One region of the Rahnella sp. EDr1-12 genome, then DNA from elsewhere that is predicted to be linked to it. Evidence: predicted binding sites of a transcription regulator. Region 1 holds the regulator's gene; the other holds the start of a gene.

The links. Region 1 encodes ArgR, which controls arginine synthesis, uptake and breakdown. Its sites were predicted from a motif close to ANTGAATAAAAATACANT; they were not measured.
Region 2: argA (amino-acid N-acetyltransferase) is a predicted target of ArgR. The motif match lies at 2,899-2,916, and genes of this name have one in related genera.

Annotation. Positions count from the first base shown of each region.
Region 1 covers NZ_JBLZNY010000005.1:80,361-92,195, forward strand. Annotated here, with positions in the region: gene ACO0U8_RS18815 (methyl-accepting chemotaxis protein) at 87-1,664, shown strand; gene fbp (class 1 fructose-bisphosphatase) at 1,795-2,799, opposite strand; gene mpl (UDP-N-acetylmuramate:L-alanyl-gamma-D-glutamyl-meso-diaminopimelate ligase) at 2,967-4,352, shown strand; gene yhcN (peroxide/acid stress response protein YhcN) at 4,655-4,918, opposite strand; gene yhcN (peroxide/acid stress response protein YhcN) at 5,109-5,372, opposite strand; gene argR (transcriptional regulator ArgR) at 5,855-6,325, opposite strand; gene mdh (malate dehydrogenase) at 6,787-7,725, shown strand; gene ACO0U8_RS18850 (helix-turn-helix domain-containing protein) at 7,792-8,064, opposite strand; gene ACO0U8_RS18855 (DNA-binding protein) at 8,743-9,102, shown strand; gene ispB (octaprenyl diphosphate synthase) at 9,154-10,125, opposite strand; gene rplU (50S ribosomal protein L21) at 10,385-10,696, shown strand; gene rpmA (50S ribosomal protein L27) at 10,715-10,972, shown strand; gene ACO0U8_RS18875 (DMT family transporter) at 11,058-11,835, shown strand, end outside.
Region 2 covers NZ_JBLZNY010000007.1:135,535-147,369, reverse strand. Annotated here, with positions in the region: gene mltA (murein transglycosylase A) at 1-753, opposite strand, end outside; tRNA gene ACO0U8_RS21405 (tRNA-Met) at 976-1,052, shown strand; tRNA gene ACO0U8_RS21400 (tRNA-Met) at 1,124-1,200, shown strand; tRNA gene ACO0U8_RS21395 (tRNA-Met) at 1,274-1,350, shown strand; gene amiC (N-acetylmuramoyl-L-alanine amidase AmiC) at 1,489-2,721, opposite strand; gene argA (amino-acid N-acetyltransferase) at 2,950-4,275, shown strand; gene ptrA (pitrilysin) at 4,346-7,231, opposite strand; gene ACO0U8_RS21375 (prepilin-type N-terminal cleavage/methylation domain-containing protein) at 7,507-7,881, opposite strand; gene ACO0U8_RS21370 (YgdB family protein) at 7,859-8,296, opposite strand; gene ACO0U8_RS21365 (prepilin peptidase-dependent protein) at 8,353-8,892, opposite strand; gene ACO0U8_RS21360 (prepilin peptidase-dependent protein) at 8,931-9,425, opposite strand; gene thyA (thymidylate synthase) at 9,667-10,461, opposite strand; gene lgt (prolipoprotein diacylglyceryl transferase) at 10,468-11,337, opposite strand; gene ptsP (phosphoenolpyruvate--protein phosphotransferase) at 11,519-11,835, opposite strand, start outside.

The DNA.
Region 1 (11,835 bases):
CTCTATTCAAATAAAAGTCGGGATAAACCTGACCCCTACCGCGATATGCACTTCTCCTTTTCACCTGAATGACTGGATAACACCGTATGTTGAATAAGCTGAGCGTAAAGGCCGGTCTGATCGGCCTGTTAGTGTTTATGACCCTGATTTTACTGTTGGTGAGCGTACTGGGCGCCAATGCCATCAGGCAAAGTGCGACCTCGCTGCAAAAGATTAATCAGCTGCAGGGCGAGGAGTTGGGCTCGCTGGCTGACAGCTACAGTTACTCCCTGCGCACCCGTGTTGCCAGCGGTGTGGCTGTCCGTCAGCTGGAAATCGGCATGATGGATGACGCGAAAGCAACGTCCGACCGCATTGCCGGTTACATCAAACAGGCAGATGCGGATCTGGGAAAATTCGTCAGCATAGTGGATGACACTCAGCACGGCAGGGATTTATCCGCGGCGGTGCAAAAAACCTACGAAGCGTACAAAACTAATGGTCTGGTCCCCATTCTTCAGGCGTTGCAGTCGCAAAGCGCCGACAGTTATTACGATGTGCTGGAGAATAAAATCACGCCCTACAGCAATGCTTACGACAAAGCGCTCGCGGATTTCCGCGCGTATGCGGTGGATAACACCCGTCAACGCATTGAGCAGGCGCGGGCAGAGGCGCGTATCCAGCTGACTGTCATCGTCGCGGCTTTTGTGGTGGCGCTGACGATTGCAATCCTGGCGTGGTTTGCATTGCAGAAACTCATTATGCGTCCGCTGACGTTTTCCATCGCGCAGCTGGAATTCATTGCGCAAGGCGATCTGACACACGATATCGACGACTCTCACAACAACGAAATGGGACGCCTGCTGAAAGCCATGAAGCAAATGCAGGATTCTCTGGTGTTATCGGTTGGCCGCGTCCGCGATGCGGGTAACCAGATTGACGTGGGCTCGCGCGAACTGGCGGCCGGTAATGTGCATCTGGCGCAGCGCACCGAAGAGTCTGCGGCCTCTCTGGAAGAAACTGCCGCCAGCATGGAGCAACTGACCTCGACCGTGCGGATGAACGCCGCAAACTCTGAACAGGCGAACCAGCTGGCGCACAGCGTTTCATCGATCGCGGACAAAGGCAGTCAGGTTGTTAATCAGGTGATGGAGAAAATGCAGGGCATCACCGACAGCTCCAAACGTATCGGCGATATCATTACTGTCATCGACGGCATCGCTTTCCAGACCAATATTCTGGCGCTGAATGCCGCCGTTGAAGCCGCACGTGCCGGTGAGCAGGGGCGCGGATTTGCCGTCGTGGCGGGGGAAGTGCGCAGCCTGGCACAGCGCAGTGCGCAATCAGCCAAAGAAATCAAAGAGCTGATTGGTGATTCAGAAAGCCGGGTGGCGGAAGGATCCAGCATGGTGAAATCTGCCGCGGCGACGATGCTGGAAATTTCCAGCGAAGTGACGCGCGTGACCAGCCTGATGCGGGAAATCTCGATTGCCACCAGCGAGCAAACGCACGGCATCGAGCAGGTGAATGTCGCGATCACCCAGATGGATCAGGTGGCACAACAAAACGCCGCGTTAGTTGAACAGGCGACGGCGGCGACGCGTTCTCTGGAAGAGCAGGCTCAGCTGCTGGCGGCGAGCATGGCCGTGTTCAAACTGAATCAGTCTGAGCAGTACCGATCGTAAAACCGCATTTTGCAGGAAATAAAAAAGGTGGCTTAAAAAGCCACCTTTTTACGTTCAGAACAACGGTAAGGCTAAGTTACAGAGGTATCACGTTCATTCTTTGATGTTTTATTGTCGTGCCGCGCAGGGCTTATTCATCAGGGAATTGAGCGATAAAGCGTTCTGCATCTTCCACCATTGAGCAGTTACCGACGAAGAACGGCGCGCGTTCATGCAGTTTCTGCGGAATGATATCCAGAATGCGGTTTTTACCGTCGCTGGCTTTGCCACCGGCCTGTTCAGCCAGGAACGCCATCGGGTTGCATTCGTACAGCAAACGCAATTTTCCGTTGGGATGGGTCGCCGTACTTGGGTAAATGTAAATGCCACCTTTGAGCAGGTTACGGTGGAAATCTGCCACCAGAGAACCGATGTAACGTGAGGTGTAAGGGCGCAGCGTAGCTTCGTCCTGCTCCTGACAATATTTGATGTATTTTTTTACGCCGAGCGGGAATTTGATGTAGTTGCCTTCATTGATCGAATACATGCTGCCGGTTGCCGGGTAGCGTACTTTTTCATGGGAGAGGCAGAATACACCGAGTGAAGGATCGTAAGTGAAGGCATGAACGCCAACGCCGGTGGTGTATACCAGCATGGTGGACGAACCGTAAACCACGTAGCCCGCAGCGACCTGACGGTTGCCCGGTTGCAGGAAGTCAGCTTCGGTCACCGACTGGCCCAGTGGCGTGGTACGACGGTAGATGGAGAAGATGGTGCCGACCGAGACGTTAACGTCGATGTTTGAAGAGCCATCGAGCGGATCCATCAAAATGACGTATTTTGCATTCTCAGCGCGTTCGCCCTCGAAAATAACAATTTCGTCTTCTTCTTCCGACGCGATACCGGCAATTTCGCCGCGCGCTTTCATGGCTGCTTTTAACTTCTCATTCGCATACAGATCGAGCTTCATCTGTACTTCGCCCTGAACATTTTCTGCGCCGCTGGTACCGAGAATATCGACCAGACCCGCTTTGTTGATGTCACGGTGAATGATTTTAGCGCCGAGTTTTATTGCTGAGAGCAAGGCGGTGAGTTCACCGGTTGCATGAGGAAAGTCTTGCTGTTTTTCAACAATAAATTCGCCTAACGTTTTCATAACACGTTCCCTGAATCTAGGATGGATAACGGTTCGTTAATAAAACCTTTACAAGAGCGTGGGCAGTTTAGCCCAAATATATGGATGAATCATAGGCAAATCCATTTCTTCTGAAGGATTCTGAGCGGTAGAATGGCGGCTGACTTAAAGGCATTAATGGAAAACATATGCGCATTCATATTCTTGGGATTTGCGGCACGTTTATGGGCGGGCTGGCGATGCTGGCTCGTGCTCAGGGGCATCAGGTTACAGGTTCGGACGATAACGTTTATCCACCGATGAGTACGCTGCTGGAAAATCAGGGTATTGAGCTGATTACGGGGTACGATCCTGCACAATTAGACCCTCAGCCGGATCTGGTGATCATTGGCAATGCGATGACGCGCGGAAACCCGTGCGTTGAAGCCGTGCTGGAACAGGGGATCCCTTACGTGTCTGGCCCGCAATGGCTGCACGACCACGTTCTGCCTGGGCGTTGGGTGATTGCCGTTGCCGGTACACATGGCAAAACCACCACGGCGGGTATGGTGACGTGGATCCTCGAAGCCTGTGGTTATGAGCCGGGTTACGTCATTGGTGGTGTGCCGGGTAACTTTGAGGTGTCTGCGCGTCTGGGCAACAGCCCGTTTATGGTGCTGGAAGCTGATGAGTACGATTGTGCTTTCTTTGATAAGCGCTCGAAATTCGTTCACTACAGTCCACGCACGCTGGTGCTGAACAACCTTGAATTCGATCACGCCGATATCTTCGACGATCTTAAAGCCATCCAGAAACAGTTCCATCATCTGGTGCGTCTGGTGCCGGGCAAAGGGAAAATCATCCTGCCCGAGCACGATACTCCGCTTAAGCAAGTGATGGCGATGGGGTGCTGGAGTGAACAGGAATTTGTGGGTGAAACGGATGCCTGTTCGTGGGATGCGAAAAAACTGACGCCGGATGCCAGCTCTTTCAATGTCTACCTGAAAGGCGAAATCGTCGGGCAGGTGGACTGGAATCTGGTCGGTGAACACAACATGCATAACGGGCTGATGGCGATTGCCGCCGCGCGTCATGTCGGTGTGAAACCGGAAGACGCCTGTAAAGCCCTGGGCGAATTTATCAACGCGCGTCGTCGTCTCGAGCTGCGCGGCGTTGAAAATGGCGTCAGCGTTTATGACGACTTCGCGCATCACCCAACGGCGATTCTGGCAACGCTCTCCGCATTGCGCAGCAAAGTGGGCGGCACGGCGCGTATTCTGGCAGTGCTTGAACCGCGGTCAAACACCATGAAAATGGGCATGAGCAAAAACGAACTGGCGCCGTCGCTGGGGCGTGCAGACGAAGTTTTCCTGCTGCAGCCGCAGCATATTCCGTGGCAGGTAGCAGAAGTGGCTGAACACTGTATACAGCCTGCGCACTGGAGTGCTGATGTGGATTCGCTGGTGGATATGGTGATCAAGGCCTCGCTGCCGGGCGATCATATTCTCGTCATGAGTAACGGCGGTTTTGGTGGCATCCACGGAAAACTGCTGGAGGCACTGGCCGCGAAAGCGAGCCTGATACAGCAGCCATAATCTCTTCCTCAACGGCCTCAAAGCACAGCATCCGCTGTGCTTTTTTTTGTCTTTATTCCGGGCAATGGCTTATCAACAGACAAAAAAAAGCTCCCAAAAAAAGCGTGGGAGCCAAAGGGTGTCGTCGGACAGGACGACGAGGGTATCGTTAGCAAGAGAGCACGGCAGTGGCAGTGTCAGCTCTCTCCCAGCCTCAACAGCATCGTTTTATTGAGACGATCTGTGGCTGTTGAAACCCGGTAACGCTAATTCATATAAATACTCAAGCAGTGGCTTTAGTTCTGGGTAACGTACAGAAAATCTTACTGATAGATTTCTGCTGTCGCGTGATAAGCGCCTTCATTATGGGCTTCGATCACGCGATAAGATTTAGCGCCTTTGGCATCAGCCTTGTCAGACAGCTGCTGGCGAATATCGGTGGGTGCACCATTCACTCCGCTCACGCTGATCACGCCCATAGGTTGCAGATTTTCTGCTTGCTGATTCGTGATGAGTTGCGCAGCAGACGCACCGAAAGACACAGCAGACAACAGACTAAGAGCGGCGATAGTAGTGATGATTTTCATGATAATTTCCTGATTTCACTGACGTTGATGCAATTTGAGAGAGCAACGTCGATTCAAATATAGATTTATCAGGGCTGTTAACTGCAGTTCAGGGCGCTCAAAGCGTGCGGGAACGTAAAACGGGCAGTGATAAATCTGTTTATTCACGGGCCTGATTTATTCAGGCCCCTTCGCGATGGCTACCGGAAAGTTACTGGTAGATTTCTGCGGTTGCGTGGTAGTTACCTTCCTGACGCACTTCAATAACGCGGAAAGCTTTAGCGCCTTTTGCATCGGCTTTGTCAGACAGTGCCTGGCGGATATCAGAAGGTGCACCGGCAACGCCGCTGACGCTGATCATCCCTTTCGCCTGCAGATTGGCAGCTTGTTCCTGACTAACAGGTTGTGCTGCAAATGCACCAAATGACAGAGCAGAGAGAATGCTTAATGTTGCGATTGTAGTTTTAACGTTCATGATTTGACCTCGTCGATTTTATTATGTGTTCCAACAACTGGTGTCTCACACCACGGAAATGAGTATACATCTAGTCACTCAGAATATTAATAGTTTGCTAATAGTTATTTGAGTGGTTATGTGTGTCCTATTGGTTTTTTTAATAACGGAAAGTAATAAAAAACGTCTATAAATTGTTCAAACGGTGTTGATTTTTAGTAAAATCAATAGATTGAATGAATTTGATTATCTGTGCTTATTTTTGGTGTGAATCACATCATTGAAATATTTATGTGACGGAAATGAGCCTGTTGTGACCGGCGTTAACAGAAGAGGGCATGCGCCTTGTACCCGTTAATGGTAGAAAACCGGTATTTTTGTGCGGCATTTGAAATGTGAGCAATATAAAGGAAGGGTAAAGAGGCTGGCCTGAGGTCAGAAATTCTGTTCTTCTGACCCCCTGCACAGAAAGGGCGCTTACACCCTTGTACTATTGAGGCGGCTTATAACTCTTGTTCGAACAAACTCAGGATTGCATCGTGCAGTTGTTTAACGCTGAAACTGCGGGCAGGCGTAATGAAAATCGTATCATCACCCGCGATAGTTCCGAGGATACCCTCTGATTTTCCGAGTGAATCAAGCAGGCGGGCGATCAGCTGTGCTGCCCCCGGACTGGTGCGGATGACCACCATGGCTTCATTGTGATCAATGTCCAGTACCAGGTTCTTCAGCGGACTGGTCGTTGTTGGCACACCGATTTCAGCGGGCAGGCAGTACACCATTTCCATTTTCGCGTTGCGCGTACGCACCGCACCGAACTTGGTCAGCATCCGTGAGACTTTGGACTGGTTGATGTTTTCGAAGCCCTCCTCCTGGAGTGCGACGACAATTTCGCCCTGAGAACTGAATTTCTCTTCCTTCAGTAATGCTTTGAAGGCTTTGATTAAATCTTCCTGTTTGGCAGGATTACGCATTTTGCACCCTGGTCTCTTGATCAATGTTTGGCTGATTATGCAGATAATTGCATTTTTATGCAACAACGCAAGACATGGAAAATCCAGAACTCACCGTTCTGCAAGGAATGTGACGGGTGTCGCGTTAGTGGGTTTTTCATGAATATGCCGAAATTGTGAATTTTGAGTAAGCCTTCCGCAGGAAGTTGGGCTCAACCGATTTCGATTCAGCTCACACAATGAACCAAATTTAACCATTTATTAACCTGACGTCTTTTGCGGTGCTACTTTTAAGGGGTAGCTTTCCGATAAAAGTCATAAAAGACCGGATAAGGGCGCTTAGGTGTATTTTTTTACTTTCTAAACGACCAACCTCAGATTCTCTGCAGGTGAGCGATTGTTTTTAACAGCGTAAGTGATTAAGGTCACAACCAAAATAATTCCACGACACTTATAAGTTAATGATAAAAAAGGAGTATAGGATGAAAGTTGCAGTTCTCGGTGCTGCGGGCGGTATCGGTCAGGCCCTCGCGCTTCTGCTAAAGACCCAGCTACCTTCCGGTTCCGAACTCTCATTATATGATATCGCTCCGGTGACGCCGGGCGTTGCTGTCGATCTCAGCCATATCCCTACCGCTGTGAAAATCAAAGGCTTCTGTGGCGAAGACGCCACACCTGCTTTGGAAGGCGCAGATATTGTCCTGATTTCAGCGGGTGTGGCGCGAAAACCAGGGATGGATCGCTCAGATCTGTTTAATGTTAACGCGGGTATCGTTCGTAATCTTATTCAGCAAGTGGCGAAAACCTGTCCGAAAGCCTGCATTGGCATTATCACCAACCCGGTCAACACGACGGTTGCTATTGCGGCAGAAGTGCTGAAAAAAGCGGGCGTCTATGACAAAAACAAACTTTTCGGCATCACAACGCTGGATGCGATCCGTTCTAATACTTTCGTTGCGGAGTTAAAAGGTAAGCAACCGGAAGACATTGAAGTGCCGGTGATCGGTGGACATTCTGGTGTCACCATTCTGCCGCTGCTCTCTCAGGTACCTGGTGTGACGTTCAGCGAAAGTGAAATCACTTCACTCACCAAGCGCATTCAAAACGCAGGCACTGAAGTGGTAGAAGCAAAAGCGGGTGGTGGATCAGCAACGCTGTCGATGGGGCAGGCGGCTGCGCGTTTCGGACTTTCATTACTGCGAGCTATGCAGGGTGAAAGCAACGTTGTGGAATGTGCGTATGTCGAAGGCAATGGTGAGTATGCTCGCTTTTTCGCACAGCCTGTTTTGCTTGGCAAAAACGGGATCACCGAATTGCTGGACATCGGTAAACTGAGCGCATTTGAACAGCAGTCACTGGAATCAATGCTGGAGATCCTGCACAAGGATATCGAACTCGGCGAACAGTTCATTAATCACTGATTGCGTCTCTTTATAGATAACCGCCGGCTTATCCCGGCGGTTTTTTTCTTTTATCTCCCCTCGGATTTACTCTTGCGCAGCATTGGGTGTGCGGCAACGGCGTTCAATGATCTGAAAAGTCCTGGCGTCGAAATAGCGGCTTGGCCAGATAATTGAAGGATGTAGCCCCAGCGCATTCGCGATGAGCAATTCGCCCTTTGGCCATGGCCGTGTCAGAGCGTTTGATAAGGTGGAAGAGCTCAAACCTGCAGAGCGCGATACTGCCGCCAGGGTGGTTCCTTTCTTTCTGAGTGCAGCAATAATATCGGCCTGATGCCAGTCTTCGTTCCTTGTATTCATGATGGCTTCCTTATTTGTTTAATTTTATTCCGCGGGCATATTTATCGCACTTATACATTTAACGAGGGTTTGATTTATTTACGATCATTTAAATCTATGTTTCTTAAAAACCCTCATTGCTTTCATTTAGAAAAATACATTCTTATTGTGATTTAAACAAACAAGTAAATTCATGTTGCTTTTTGTGATTCATGTCTATTTTCATGATGTATCACGTGCAAAGTTGAAATTGATTAAAGTGAATGCGTTATCGGTATGCGTGTTTTTTGATCTTTAGCATTTATAAAAATAATAATTAAATATTTTGAGTAGTGAATTTATTATAGTTGAATGGCATTTAATTATTGATTTTTATCTTAAGGCTTTGTTTTATAGTTATATTTTAAGGGTGTTGATGTTTTTCTTTCGACATTATAATGCTTCTTTCTAAAAAACTTCCTTTAAGCATATTCATGGTTTATTGATAAAGATAATTCATGGAAACTTTTAAAGCAGCAGTGGACTCATTTCGAAAAATTGAATATCTTCTTTCCGTTAAATAGACGTTTTCCTTAAGTGGTGGCGTTAATATCTTCTCTAAAATAAACGTCGCCCGTGTCAGGAAAGCATCGTCATTATTCACATGGATTTATAACAGCAACTTTCTTATTGGTTTGAATGAGAAAGACAAGGAACGTTATGAAAAAAGAGTGGTTTGCAGCAAAGGAGTTGACCGGTAAAGAAGGGCTTCCGACTTCGACACAAGGCGTGCACGGAATGGCGCGCAGGTTATGCTGGATAAAGCGAAGGAGGCGAGGTGTACAGGGGCGTGCGGTTGAATATCACATAGACAGTTTGCCAGGTAATACCGTCGCCAGTCTGGCGATGAATGAGCACTCGGCAGAGTATGTTTATACGTCGCATCAGGATCCCCTGGCGATATGGATTGAAAGCTATAAGCAACTGAGAGAGCCGGAACGTGAAACAATGATCTCGTTTATTGTGAGAGAAGGTGTTTCGGAAATATTAAACAGGTTACGCAAACCTGACGAAAGCTAGCGTTGTAACGCTGTCGTACCTGCCGTGGTCATGCAGGTACGACAGAAAACATCAGAAGTCGCGTTTCACAGAAAGGTGCGCCAAACCTTCAAGCGCGGAGCGGTAGACAGACTCCGGCAATACCTGAAGGGCTTTAATCGCTTTGTCTGCTTCTTCTTCAGCGCGCTGACGGGTGTACTCCAGTGAGCCCCACTGGTGCATGGCTGCCAGGACGGGTTCCAGTAAATGGCGCCCATTACCTTCTTCGATAGCTTTACGGATCATGGCTGACTGTTCTTCATCACCATGCTGCATTGCATGCAAAAGCGGTAATGTCGGTTTGCCTTCATCAAGATCATCACCGGTATTTTTACCCAGCGTTTCGCCGTCAGCATCATAATCGAGTAAATCATCAATCAGCTGGAACGCAGTACCCAGATAGCGACCGTAATCCTGCAACGCGACAATCTGCTCCTGAGTTCCGCCAGCCAGCATGGCAGAAGACTGGGATGCCGCTTCGAAGAGGCGCGCTGTTTTGCTGTAAATAACCTGCATGTAGCTCTCTTCGCTAATGTCAGGATCATTGCAGTTGATCAGTTGCTGTACTTCGCCTTCGGCGATCACATTCACCGCTTTTGCCATCAGGGCTAAAACGGGGAGTGATTCCAAATCAGTCATCATCTGGAAGGCACGGGTGTAAATGAAATCGCCCACCAGTACGCTGGCAGCATTACCAAAAGCCGCATTGGCAGTGGCTTTGCCCCGACGCATGTCGGATTCATCCACAACGTCATCGTGCAATAACGTGGCGGTATGGATAAACTCAATCAACGCAGCCACTTTGATGTGCTTGTCGCCTTCGTAAGAGAGCGCACGGGCAGTCAATACTGCAATCATTGGACGGATGCGTTTACCGCCACCGCTGATGATGTAATATCCCAGTTGATTGATGAGTGAAACTTCGGAGTTCAACTGTTCAAGGATGGATGCGTTGACCGCAGCCATGTCGTCCTGAGTAAGATCGATAATCTGTTCTAGGTTCATTGTGTTTTTTCGGCTGTTGTTCTCTTCACCGCAATGAGATCTGGCTCACATTGGCACATGGCGCTAACTGTAAAGGGGATTGTACTTGAAAAACAGTGTAGATAAATGATAACGAAAGAACTGCGCTTTTTTTCTTCTTTTGTGGTCATTGTGCTCTTGTCTTACTCTGATTTTTTGCGTAGAATTCGCGCCCTATTGTGAATATTTATAGCGCCCTCTGAACTATACAAAGTTGAGTGCGCGGAAAGCGGAGTTTTATATGTACGCGGTTTTCCAAAGTGGTGGTAAACAACACCGTGTCAGCGAAGGGCAGACTATTCGCCTTGAGAAGCTTGACATCGCAACTGGCGAAACGATCGAGTTTGATCAGGTTCTGATGATTGCAAACGGTGAAGAAATTAATATCGGCCTGCCTTTAGTTGCTGGCGGTATCGTTAAAGCTGAAATCGTTGCTCACGGTCGTGGCGTTAAAGTCAAAATCGTTAAGTTTCGTCGTCGTAAGCACTATCGTAAGCAGCAGGGCCACCGTCAGTGGTTCACTGACGTTAAAATCACCGGCATCAGCGCTTAAGATTAGGAGAGCGGAACAATGGCACACAAAAAGGCTGGCGGCTCCACACGCAACGGTCGCGATTCAGAAGCTAAACGTCTGGGCGTAAAACGCTTTGGCGGCGAAGCAGTACTGGCAGGCAGCATCATCGTTCGTCAGCGCGGCACCAAATTCCACGCTGGTATCAACGTGGGTTGCGGCAAGGACCACACTCTGTTTGCTTTGGCTGACGGTAAAGTCAAGTTCGAAGTTAAAGGCCCGAAAAACCGTAAGTACATCAGCATCGAAGCTGAATAAGTTTTTCTCGTCTTAGTAAATAGATGTAAGCCCCGCAACTCGTTGCGGGGCTTTTTACATTCTGGTTAGCCCATTCTGGCGGATAATGGATACTAAATCGCAGGCACCTGTCGGGATCATGTTAGCGCTGATCACTGCCATGAGTTGGGGATCTTTGCCCATCGCTATGAAGCAGGTATTGGTCGTCATGGATCCCTTTACGGTGGTCTGGTATCGGTTTTCCATGGCTGCAATTGTGCTGGGATGCATTCTTGCCGCGAAGCGCCGCTTACCGCCAAGAGTGATTTTAAGCAGGCCACGCTGGCTTATTCTGGTGTTAATTGCCACCGCAGGGCTGATGGGGAACTTTGTTCTTTTTAGTTCTTCACTGAAGTTTCTCAGTCCGACGGCTTCTCAGGTTATCGGTCAGCTTTCGCCTGTGGGTATGATGCTGGCCAGTGTGATAATCCTGAAAGAGAAGATGCGTGTCACGCAGGTTATTGGCGCCATTATGTTGATTTTGGGACTGATATTGTTCTTCAATGTCAGCCTGATTGAAATATTTACCCGTCTTACCGATTACACCCTCGGTGTGATTTTTGGTGTCGGGGCAGCAATGGTTTGGGTGATTTATGGTGTGGCGCAAAAGGTTCTGTTGCGTCAGCTGGCCTCGCCGCAAATCTTGTTTTTGCTGTACACTTTATGTTCTATCGCATTGCTCCCGCTGGCCAGTCCGGCGATGCTTTCACAGCTCAGCGGCTGGCAGTTTGCCTGTTTGTTGTTTTGCGGCGCGAATACCTTAGTAGGATATGGCGCCTTAGCGGAAGCGATGGCGAGATGGCAGGCATCGCAGGTCAGCGCAATAGTGACGCTGACGCCCTTGT
Region 2 (11,835 bases), on a different contig from region 1:
GGGATTCTGTTCCAGCAACTCACGGACTTCAGCGGCACTGTGCGTATCCGCCCACTGGCGGATCGCCTGCATCGACATATTCTCACGCGCGACTTCGCCACGATCGATCAGCACCTTACCGATACTGCGGTAAGCGTGACCATTTTTCCCGGCATAACCAAAGAACATGTACGGACGCCCGTCGCCATAATCCACATAGCCGCTGCCCTGCACTTCCATCATGAAGTTATCCATCAGGGAGTTAGTCCAGGCCACTACGTAATTTTCACTCAGTGCACCTGAGTAAATCGAGGCGCGATCAGGCAGACGTCCACGTTTAGGCGGCATACGGTACAACGGATACTGGAATTCACCCTGACGCGTGTAACGCGCCTGTACCACCGGCGTATAATAGCCGGTCAGTTGCACGTTACCGAAGTTATCAGCCCCTTCCATCTGATAAGCGCTGATACCGTACTGGCTCAGGTTGCGGGTATCAGCACCGGAACGCAGCCATTGCTGGACGGCCTGGAAAGTGGGGTTATTTCTGCCATATAAGGAAGAAGAGGCAATTTGTACCGCGGCGACCTGATTGGAGTAATCCAGGGCATTGACGGGTTTGCCTGTCGCATTCGGCTCATTGACGTATTCAAGCGCGTTATCAAGCCGCCCGTCTTTATACTGCTGACCCCGGTCGGTCGGGCGCGAGGAACAACCTGCAAGCACCGCAACAACCAAACCACCCAGCAGAAATTTACTCCAACGTCCTTTCATTATTGCCGCGCTCTCTTACTTTCATGGGAATTGACTGGCGAAACGATAACAAACGGCCTATCAGAAAGGAATTGCAATAGCCGAAAAAAGTGCCCTCGGCCAAATTGGGAAGCAATAGAGGAATTTATGCCTAAAAAGTCAGCAACCAGGTGGTTTATTTGAATAAATCCAAATAAAGGGTTGCGCGAAATCTCATGGGGAGTATAGTTCGCCTCCATCGGACGCGGGGTGGAGCAGCCTGGTAGCTCGTCGGGCTCATAACCCGAAGGTCGTCGGTTCAAATCCGGCCCCCGCAACCAATTCGATTCGCAGGCAATAAAATGCCCGATTGAATTGAACGATGAAGTAAAGAAGTAAGAAGTGCTACGGACGCGGGGTGGAGCAGCCTGGTAGCTCGTCGGGCTCATAACCCGAAGGTCGTCGGTTCAAATCCGGCCCCCGCAACCAATTCGAGACTTATGCTTATTACGCTGAGTTCGAATAATGTGAAGAAGTAAATGCAGTATTAAGTAGTGACGGACGCGGGGTGGAGCAGCCTGGTAGCTCGTCGGGCTCATAACCCGAAGGTCGTCGGTTCAAATCCGGCCCCCGCAACCAACTACTAAAATAATCAGTAAGACGTAAACATCAGGCACCTTAACGGGTGTTTTTTTGTATCTGAAGATTGAGTTAACAGCGCACCAGCCCCGACATTTTTCCTCACATTATCCTTAATATCCAATTCATTGCAGGCACTCAGCCATTGGCGAAATGCGCCTTAATCCCCGCCAGTATTGATTCTGCAACCTGCTGCTGAAAATGCGCGGTGCGCAGTTTTTTCTCTTCATTGATGTTACTGATAAACGCGGTTTCCACGAGAATCGACGGAATATCCGGCGCTTTCAGTACCGCAAAACCGGCCTGATCCACTTTGTTTTTATGCAGCGGGTTAATCTTGCCCATCCGTGTCAGCACTTCTTTGCCAAATTTCAGGCTGTCGTTGATTGTCGCGGTCTGCACCAAATCGAACATCGTATGGTCGAGATACTTATCGCCACTTTTACTGACACCGCCTATCTGATCGGATTCATTCTGAGTCTGCGCAAGAAAACGTGCTGCTGAGCTGGTAGCGCCCTTGGTCGACAGAGCAAAAACGGATGAACCTTTGGCGGCACGGCTGGTAAAAGCATCAGCATGGATGGAAATAAACAAATCAGCCCGCAACTTTCGTGCCTTGGCGACCCGCACTTTCAGCGGAATAAACACGTCTTCATTACGGGTCATGTAGGCTTTCATGTTCTTTTCACGGGCGATCAGTTTTTGTAAACGACGCGCGATCTGTAAGACAACGTCTTTTTCACGGGTCTTATATTTGCCGATTGCGCCGGGGTCTTCACCGCCATGACCGGGATCCAACATAATGACCAGAGGGCGGCTGTGCCCTGCCTGCCCATCTTTCGCCGTTTCCGGCGGCAATGTTCTGGCCACGTCCCCGCGGTTGTAATCTTCCAGTAATGCCAGCAGCGGATCATCCTCAGCGCTGACCGCCCCCTCTTCAGGGTACAAATCAACCACCAGACGATTGTGGAACTCTGCGACCGGTTTGAGTGTAAACACATGGGGATTGATGGGGCGCCTGAGCTCAAGCACCATGCGCACCGTTTGGGCATCAAACTGACCTACCCGCGCCTGGCGAATGTACGGGTCGGTTTGCTGAACTTTTTCGCCCAAACCTTTGAGCACGCTATTCAGTTGTACACCCTCAATATCCACAACCACACGCGCAGGTGAACTCAGCAGAAACTGCTTATACTTCAGAGGAGTACTGGATTCCAGAGTGATGCGGGTGTACGTCGAGGAAGGCCATATGCGCACGGCGATAACCTGTGAACTGGCGGCAAACCCCACTTTACTCACACTGAGCATCCAGGAAGCCGCTACGGTCTGAAGAAGTCGTCGTCTTCCGGGGTTGTGGTTATCGTCAGTCATGCAATCTCAAACAGGTTACAAAAATCAAAAGTGATGATAAAAAACTCAGTTTGGGAATTTTAACTAATCCTTCCCTGCATGTCATTCCTTAACATTATTTTGATAAATCAATTTGTTGAGTGTTTGTAATCGTTGTTAATAGAAAAACAGAGATTTCTTACTTGCCACACAGCCTCAAAAGAATAAAAATACAAAAATTACGAATAAAAATTCAAATGAGGTTTTGCCGTGAAGGAACGTAGCACTGAATTGGTCCAGGGATTTCGCCACTCCGTTCCCTACATAAATGCTCACCGTGGCAAAACATTCGTTGTCATGCTCGGTGGTGAAGCCATTGAACATGAGAACTTCAGCAACATCGTCAATGATATCGGGCTGTTACATAGCTTAGGTATCCGGCTGGTGGTGGTGTATGGTGCCCGTCCGCAAATCGATGAGAATCTGGCAGAGCATCACTGCGAGCCGATTTATCATAAAAATATTCGTGTTACCGATGCCCGTACACTCGAGCTGGTGAAGCAGGCTGCGGGGTTGTTACAGCTGGATATCACCGCCCGCCTGTCGATGAGCCTGAATAATACTCCGCTGCAGGGTGCGCACATCAATGTTGTTTCCGGTAACTTTATTATCGCGCAACCCCTGGGCGTAGATGACGGTATCGACTATTGCCACAGTGGCCGTATCCGTCGCATCGATGAAGAGGCCGTTCACCGCCAGCTCGACAGCAATGCCATCGTGCTGATGGGGCCGGTAGCCGTATCCGTTACCGGAGAAAGTTTTAACCTGACGTCTGAAGAAGTGGCGACGCAACTGGCCATCAAGCTGAAAGCCGAAAAGATGATCGGTTTCTGCTCGTCGCAGGGCGTGATTAATGAGGAAGGGAATATCATTTCTGAGTTGTTCCCGAACGATGCGCAGCAACGCATTGATAAGATGGAAGCCAGCGGCGATTACCTTTCGGGAACAGTGCGTTTCCTGCGTGGCGCTGTTAAAGCCTGCCGCAGCGGTGTGCGTCGCAGCCACCTGATCAGCTATCAGGAAGACGGTGCGCTGATTCAGGAACTGTTCTCGCGTGACGGTATCGGTACCCAAATTGTGATGGAGAGTGCGGAGCAGGTACGCCGTGCAACGATCAACGATATCGGCGGGATCCTCGAGCTTATCCGCCCGCTTGAACAACAAGGTATTTTGGTTCGTCGCTCCCGCGAGCAGCTAGAGATGGAAATCGATAAATTCACGATTATTGAAAGGGATAACCTGACCATTGCCTGTGCGGCGCTGTATCCGTTCCACGATGAAGGTATCGGGGAAATGGCCTGCGTGGCAGTTCATCCTGATTACCGCAGTTCGTCACGCGGTGAAATGTTGTTGCAGCGGGTGGCCAGTCAGGCAAAACAAATGGGGCTGAACCGCCTGTTCGTGCTGACGACCCGCAGCATTCACTGGTTCCAGGAACGCGGCTTCAAACCGGCTGAAGTTGATGTTCTGCCGATTCAAAAGCAGGAAATGTACAACTATCAGCGCCGGTCGAAGATCTTAATTTCCGAACTGTAAGCGCTCTGGTGCACATACTAAAAAGGGCGCAAATGCGCCCTTTTTAGTTTCCCCGCTCACTAATCTCACATTAATGTGAAGTCTGAGATTTCAGGGTTTGCTGCAGTGTCGAGGTGTCGGCATAGGTTTTGAACCCTTCCGGCGCCGCATACTGCGGCGTCTTACTGTCATTGCCGGAAACTTGCGACAACATCGCCAGTCCGTCCTGTTTAATCACTGCCTGATGGAAGTAGTCCGCCAGCTGCGTCTGCGTCAGCCCCGCAATGACTCGAATGACGTTGGTGCGCGTATCAAACTGCGCATTCCCACGGCTGAAATCATTGCCCAGGCGGTCTGACTCTTCATCCAGCGTTTGCGGACGCTGCTGCATTTCATTCACCAGACCCTGTTTGTACTGAACAAACTCGGCATCTTTCATTTCCCGCAAACGCTTCTCAGCCTGTGGGTAAAAGGCCAGGTACCGCTGATACAAATAGTCCGGTTGCTTACTGTTACTTTGCAGCAGGAAACCAATACCCCACTGTTTGCCAACAGGAATGGGGAAGGCGAACACCGCGTAACCCAGTTGCTCCTGGGTGCGCAGCTGGCTATAGAACCATGGCTGGATGATTTGCCCGAGCAATGCGCTGTAGCCCATGCTCTGAATTTCATCATAACCTGTTGGCACATACACGGCGGCCAGCGCCGAGTCAGAACTGCTGCCCGTCCGCTGAATATTGGCTTTCAACGGCTCCGTGACGACGGCCTGCGTTCCACGCCACCACTGTGTGCCGTGCGCCCCCAGCTTCTGCATAATCTGCAGGGACATGGCTTTCACCTGATCCCCGGTCATATTCCCCACCACCATGATCTCAACGGCGGCGTGGTGAATAAGTTGCTCACGGTAAGCGTTCACATCTTCCAGTGTGATACCCGCAACCAGTTTCTCCCGTTCTGAACGTTCGGTGTAAGGTACCCGCGACAATAACTGAACCGGCTGCAGCGCCAGTTCGAAAGCTTTACCTTTATCCGCCGATGCCAGACGTTCCAGATACCACGATTTCGCCTGATCCAGCTGTTCCTGCGTCGGTTTAAAATCAGGGTAACTCTCCACCAGCGTAGCCAGCAGATCTGGCAGACATTCGGTGAAACCGCTGGCGGTAAACTGCAGTCCATTATCCGGCGACGTCCCAAAACTCAGCCCGCCGATAGAAGCCTGATAACTCAGCTGATCAAATGCCACACCGGTCAGATAGTCAGTCAGACCGTAAAGTACCTGGTTTTTCGCCGTACTTAACGCCTGCTCATTGCGAAAAGAAACCGTCACATTGGCTTTGGGCTCATCGGCAAAGTAGCGGCTTGGCATATAGAAAACGCGCAGGCCTTTATCTTCAATCAGAAGTTCAGGTTTGGTGGCCGTGGCGTTTTTAGTCACCAGCGCCAGCGAGTCGGGAATATAAGGGTTCAGCTCAGGCAGAGAAAGTTTGATGTCCTTCCCCAGCGCTTTCCATTGTTCATAGGTTTGCGGTGGGACTTTATCAACCTGATAAGGCGCATTCACAAAATAGGCAACTTTGTTGTGCGGCTCGTTGGGACTGATAATCCAGTAACGCGCATTCTGTGGGGTCATTTCATCCAGACGCGATTCAATCGCTTTAGGATCATATTGATCCGTCAGATATGGCGAATCCAGAACGTGTTCAACCGGTACGCGCAGCATGGTATCCACCAGCCATTCAACGTAGTCCATATCCCGCGTCAGCGCGGGATACCGGAAATCAAGCGCCATCACATGCGCGATTTCATCAAAATAGCTTTTGTTAATGCCCTGCCCGCGCATCTCCTGGAGATAACTGAAAATGGCGGCAATCACTCTGTCGCGCTCAGCCAGACCTTTGTCCGTCAGGGATACCGAAATGTTAAATACGCCCTGATTGCGGTTAACCATCGGGTCTGCCCCCGCACTGATACCGTCGGAGTAACCTTGCTTTTGTAACCAGTCAGATAATGTATTCAGGCTGCGGTTTCCGATCAGATAGCTGATATAGGTATCTGTCTTACTGCGAAACGCTGCGCTGTTGTTATCAATGGCAAACTCTACGCGCAATTCTTTGCGGGGCTGTGCCGGAACAAAATGGATATATTCACCTTTTTGCTCGTCCGTTAATGTGGGAACGGTAATCGGTGGTACTGCAGCATGATGATTGGCAATACTCCCGAAGGTATTCCCGGCCAGCTCAGCCAGCTCCGGCAACGGCTTATTACTATAAATCACACCGACCATCAGATTCGCCGAATAGTAACGGTGATAAAATTCCGTCAGTTTCTCGTGCAGATTGCTGCCTGGTTTGTCTTTCAGAGTATCCAGATTCCCGCCGGAATAACGGGAGCCGGGATGCGCGGGATTTAGGGTTTCAGCCCGCACCTGGGCCATACGCATTCCATCGCGCGAGCGCGCCATGGTCAGCTCAGCATTCACCGCGTTACGCTCGCGATCGCCGTTGGCAGGATCCAGTGAAGGTTCACCAATAGCATCGGCAAGGCGATCTACCGCTTCCGGCAGGGCATCATTTTCAACTTCCAGATAAAAGGCTGTGCGGTAGGAAGCCGTGCTGCCATTGTGGCTGCCGCCGTGTTTTTTGAGGAATTCAGAAAGGCTTTCAGGCTGAGGATATTTTTTTGAGCCCATCAGCAACATGTGTTCGGTGTAGTGAGCCAGACCTAACTGTGAATTCGGGTCTTCCAGCGAGCCTACGGGGATAGCCAGAGCGGCAAGTGACTTGGGCGCCTCAGGATCAGAAACCAGCAAAACCGTCATATCATTGGCCAGCTTTATCGCCTGATACTGACGCGGGTCGTTCTGACTTTTATTGATAGCTTGTGCATAAGGCTGCCAACCGGCAGCGCTTGAAACAACAGGGGCCCAAAAGGTCAATAACAACAGTAACCCTGAAATTCGGGTAACCTGTTTTAACATTGCCACTCTCCCTCAATCAAATAAACATGCCACGTGGGCAAAAATAACGGTTCACCAACTGATGAACCTCAACCTGCTGTTTTATGCCGTTGAGTCTGATAAGACCCCGCGGATGCAGGATAGTTGTCACAATCTCAGTACCGTGATGTGCATTCTGGCGTAATGTCACAGTTTGCGACCTGTCGCGATATTACACGCCCGGTTAATTCCTCGGTCTTAAACCACTCTATGCAGTTGGGCTGCTATTGCAAGCGGCTTGGCGGTATTTTTCCTGCTTAGCCGGCGGGGTTCCCCGTGCCAGGCTCACAAAGTAAACGTTGTAAACGTGCCTGATAATGTGTGGGAGTCAGGATCACCACGTTAATCCGCTGGCAGCGTTGCCCCACGGGAAAGACCGACAACTGATACTCCCAGCCTTTAATTTGCGGTTCAGTCACGTTTCCGGTGGCCGAATAGGCTTCTAACTGTGAGTGAGCCTCCGACCACGCCTGCTGCACCTGCCACTGACGCATAAAGCCATGACTCAGTGACTGAAAATAATTAAGCAATCCCAGAACAGATACCGAAAGCAGCAGCGCGGCGATCAGCGCTTCCGGCAGGCTAAACCCCTGCTGATTCTTCTCAGCCTTATTCATTGCAAAACTGCTCATCAGCTTCCGGGCAGAAATCCAGCCAGCCTTGTCTGAGAGGTGAAAAAGCCAGTGAACCGTCCGCTTGTTTTTGCATGCTGACCTGTTGATAAAGCCTCACAGGTTCCCCACCTTGGGCCAATACACCTTCCCCGCGAACCACAAAAACGTCAATTCTCAGCGAAGGGCGTACACATGCCCGCCCGGATCCGGCGCCAACAACGACTGCCGGGACGTCCTGACATTGCCACTTAGCATCATTGAACGCCTTCCAGGGCTGGCTGACTCCCCAGCTTAATGACGATGCGGCATTTTCCCAGGCGATCACATAACGGTGCTGGTTTGAGGTCAGCGCCAGTCCGGCGGAAAGCTGTTGCTGTAAAGCATTAAGGGCAATGATCCCCAACCCCATCATCACCATGATGCTTAAAATCATGGCACTGCCCTGCTGGCGATCAGGATGATTTTTCGCTGTGTTCTTTTCCAATGAGTTCACAGAGAATGCCCTGCAATCTGAGCGTCAACCTGCCGGTGAATAAGCGGGTTTTTACTCCAGTGGGCGTCAATTTGCAGAGAAAACAAGTTTCCTGAATGCAGACCAGAACTTTCAGTTACAACAAATTTCGTGACGGTGACTTCCGCCGGATCGAGTAATTTCTCCCACCCTGAACTGCCGCACGACTCTGTGCCACGCTGCATTTCAATCCCTCCCTGTCGCAGGCGATAACCAAAATACTCTGATTCCGCGGTGCCCGGTTTCTCCCAGCGCCCGTTGCGATTCAGATCATAGATGACAATGATGCAGGAACCCGCGGGCTCACCGGACGCATTGCCGATGATGACTGTTTTGCCCTGACAGATACCATTACAAAACCCGGCGCGCCGCACATCTTTTTCGATGGTAAAAGCGGTCTGATGCAGTAACTCCTCAAGCTGATAATGTCTCCCCAGGCTTTGGCTGCGCTGGCGCATCAGCGGATAAATTTGCGCGGCACTGAGCATAAGCATACTGCCGACACCCATCGCCATCATCACTTCCGGCAGGGTGAATCCGTTGGCACGATGATGAATCACTGGCACACACCGATGCCCAGTACAGGCTGATTCTCGCTGCAGATACGCAGCCGCCCTCTGGCTGAGAGCACCACGCGCAAACTTCCGGCGGTATTTTTTAACGTCAGATGCCCTGCCAGTGCGGCATTACGCAGCCCGTAAAAGCCCATCGATTTATCGGTAAAATCGAGCAATTCTATATCCGCTTCGCCGACAGCAAATACTCTGCCACTGGCCGCATGGCAGTCGGCCGGGCGCAGCCCTGCGCCCACGCAACCGGCGGTTCCACCGATGGCCCACAACACGGCGGAGCGATTGTAATTATTGGCTTCGGCCTGCAGGCCATAGAGATATAAACGTAACTGCTGAGCCTGTTGCTCAAGCTTTAACGCCTGCTGGTAACCTCGCCAGCTGTGCAATCCCCAAAGAGTGCACATTGCCACCAGCGCAACGACGACCATCATTTCTATCAGCGACATTCCCTGCTCCCCTGAACGTTCGTTTTTTTTCATGCGGTCAGGGTAAGCATTTAAATTTTCGGTGCCACAGGCAAAAAACCTTTCTCCGCGATGCCTTCAGAAGAAAATGTGCAACAAAGCACCCTAAACAAAAATGTTGCGGGGCGTCTCGCAGAAACAATAGTCAGGGCGAAATAGCGGTGGGAATCGTCAGAAAAAAGCGTAGAAAGTGGCGCAACAGAAAGGCGGTACGTCAGAGGGATCGCTGCCTGACGCGGGGTCAGGCAGCAGACGATCAGATAGCGACAGGTGCTTTGATTGCAGGATGCGGGTCGTATCCTTCGATTTCGAAATCGTCGAAGTTGTAATCAAACAGGGAGGCAGGTTTGCGTTTAATAATCAGTGTTGGCATTGCGCGAGGTTCACGGCTCAGTTGCAGATGCGTCTGTTCCATGTGGTTGTTGTAGAGATGGGTGTCACCACCGGTCCAGACAAAATCACCCACTTCGAGATCGCACTGTTGCGCCATCATATGTACCAGCAGCGCATAGCTGGCGATGTTAAACGGCAGGCCGAGGAAGATATCGCAAGAGCGCTGATACAGCTGGCAGGACAATTTACCGTTCGCCACGTAAAACTGGAAGAAGGCATGGCAAGGCGCCAGCGCCATCTGATCCAGCTCGCCCACATTCCACGCCGATACGATGATACGACGGGAATCAGGGTCGCTTTTCAGCTGATTGATAACATTCGTCAACTGGTCAATCTGCTTACCGTCGGCTGCGCCCCAGGCGCGCCACTGTTTGCCATATACCGGGCCGAGATCGCCGTTTTCATCGGCCCATTCGTCCCAAATGCTGACGTTGTTTTCACGCAGATAGGCGATATTCGTTTCACCTTTCAGGAACCACAGGAGTTCATGAATGATTGAGCGCAAATGACAGCGTTTGGTGGTGACCAGCGGAAAACCTTCCTGCAAGTTGAAACGCATCTGATGACCGAAAATCGACAATGTGCCAGTACCCGTACGGTCGGCTTTAGGTGTGCCTTCATCGAGCACTTTCTGCATTAAATCCAGATACTGTTTCATGTTACCTCACGACAATTGTTTCTGCGGACGACGATATGCCCAGACCATCATAATCAGGCCGATGGCCACCATCGGGATGGACAGAACCTGTCCCATGCTGATGACGCCGTCGAACAACCCAAGCTGTGCATCCGGCTGGCGGAAGTACTCAACGATAATGCGGAATAAGCCATAACCGATCAGGAATAAACCTGATACCGCACCTATCGGGCGTGATTTGCGGATAAAGACATTCAGGATGATAAACAGCACGACACCTTCGAGCAGCAATTCATACAGCTGAGAAGGATGACGCGGCAGCACACCGTACTGGTTCAGCAGCGGCTGCCATTTAGGATCCGCAGCGGCAATGGCGATATCTTCCTGACGGGAACCCGGGAAAAGCATTGCCCATGGCACATCGGTGGTCACACGCCCCCACAGCTCGCCGTTGATAAAGTTGCCAAGGCGACCGGCACCAAGACCAAACGGGATCAGTGGCGCGATGAAATCTGCAACCTGGAAGAAATTACGTTTGGTGCGGCGGGCGAAGACCAGCATCACAACGATCACACCAAGCAGACCGCCGTGGAAGGACATACCGCCGTCCCACACTTTGAACAGATAGAGCGGATTGTCGAGGAACAGAGGCAAATTGTAGAAGAATACGTAGCCAATACGGCCGCCAAGGAATACGCCAAGGAAACCGGCATACAGCAGATTTTCAACTTCGTCTTTTGTCCAGCCACTGCCCGGTTTGTTCGCACGGCGCACGGCCAGCCACATTGCGAAGACAAACCCGACCAGATACATCAGTCCGTACCAGTGAAGGGATACCGGTCCGATAGAGAAAATCACCGGATCAAACTGGGGAAACGCCAGATAGCTGTTGCTCATCTATCACCACAAATTGTTTATTGTTTTAGCCCGGTTAGGGGTCAGCAGGAGGCGAATAGTAGCATAAGCCGGAGGTTTTCCGTGGCTACGCCGGGGGAAAAGTTCTGTAAAAAATCGTCTCAGTTTGCCCGGCCTGAGATGCGGGCTTAAACGACGCGACAGGAAATGCCGCGCCCGAAGGTTATTTACCGCCGCGAATCAGTCCGCCTAAACCGCGTCTTTCCATAAATGCCGCCGTCATGTGGCGTACATCCGTGGTGAAATGGGCCTGTAAAACCCGGCCAGCCAGTTCTTCGGCATCCGCTAAATCGATGCGGCGCAGCAAGTATTTCACACGAGCGACACTGCGCCCGTTCATGCTGAGATTACGGTAACCCATGCCGGTCAGCAGCAAGGCGCCCATCGGATCACCGGCCATTTCACCACACAGGCTGACGTCGAGCCCGATAGCTTCTGCACTGGTGATGATTTGCCTGAGCACACGAAGCATCGCCGGAT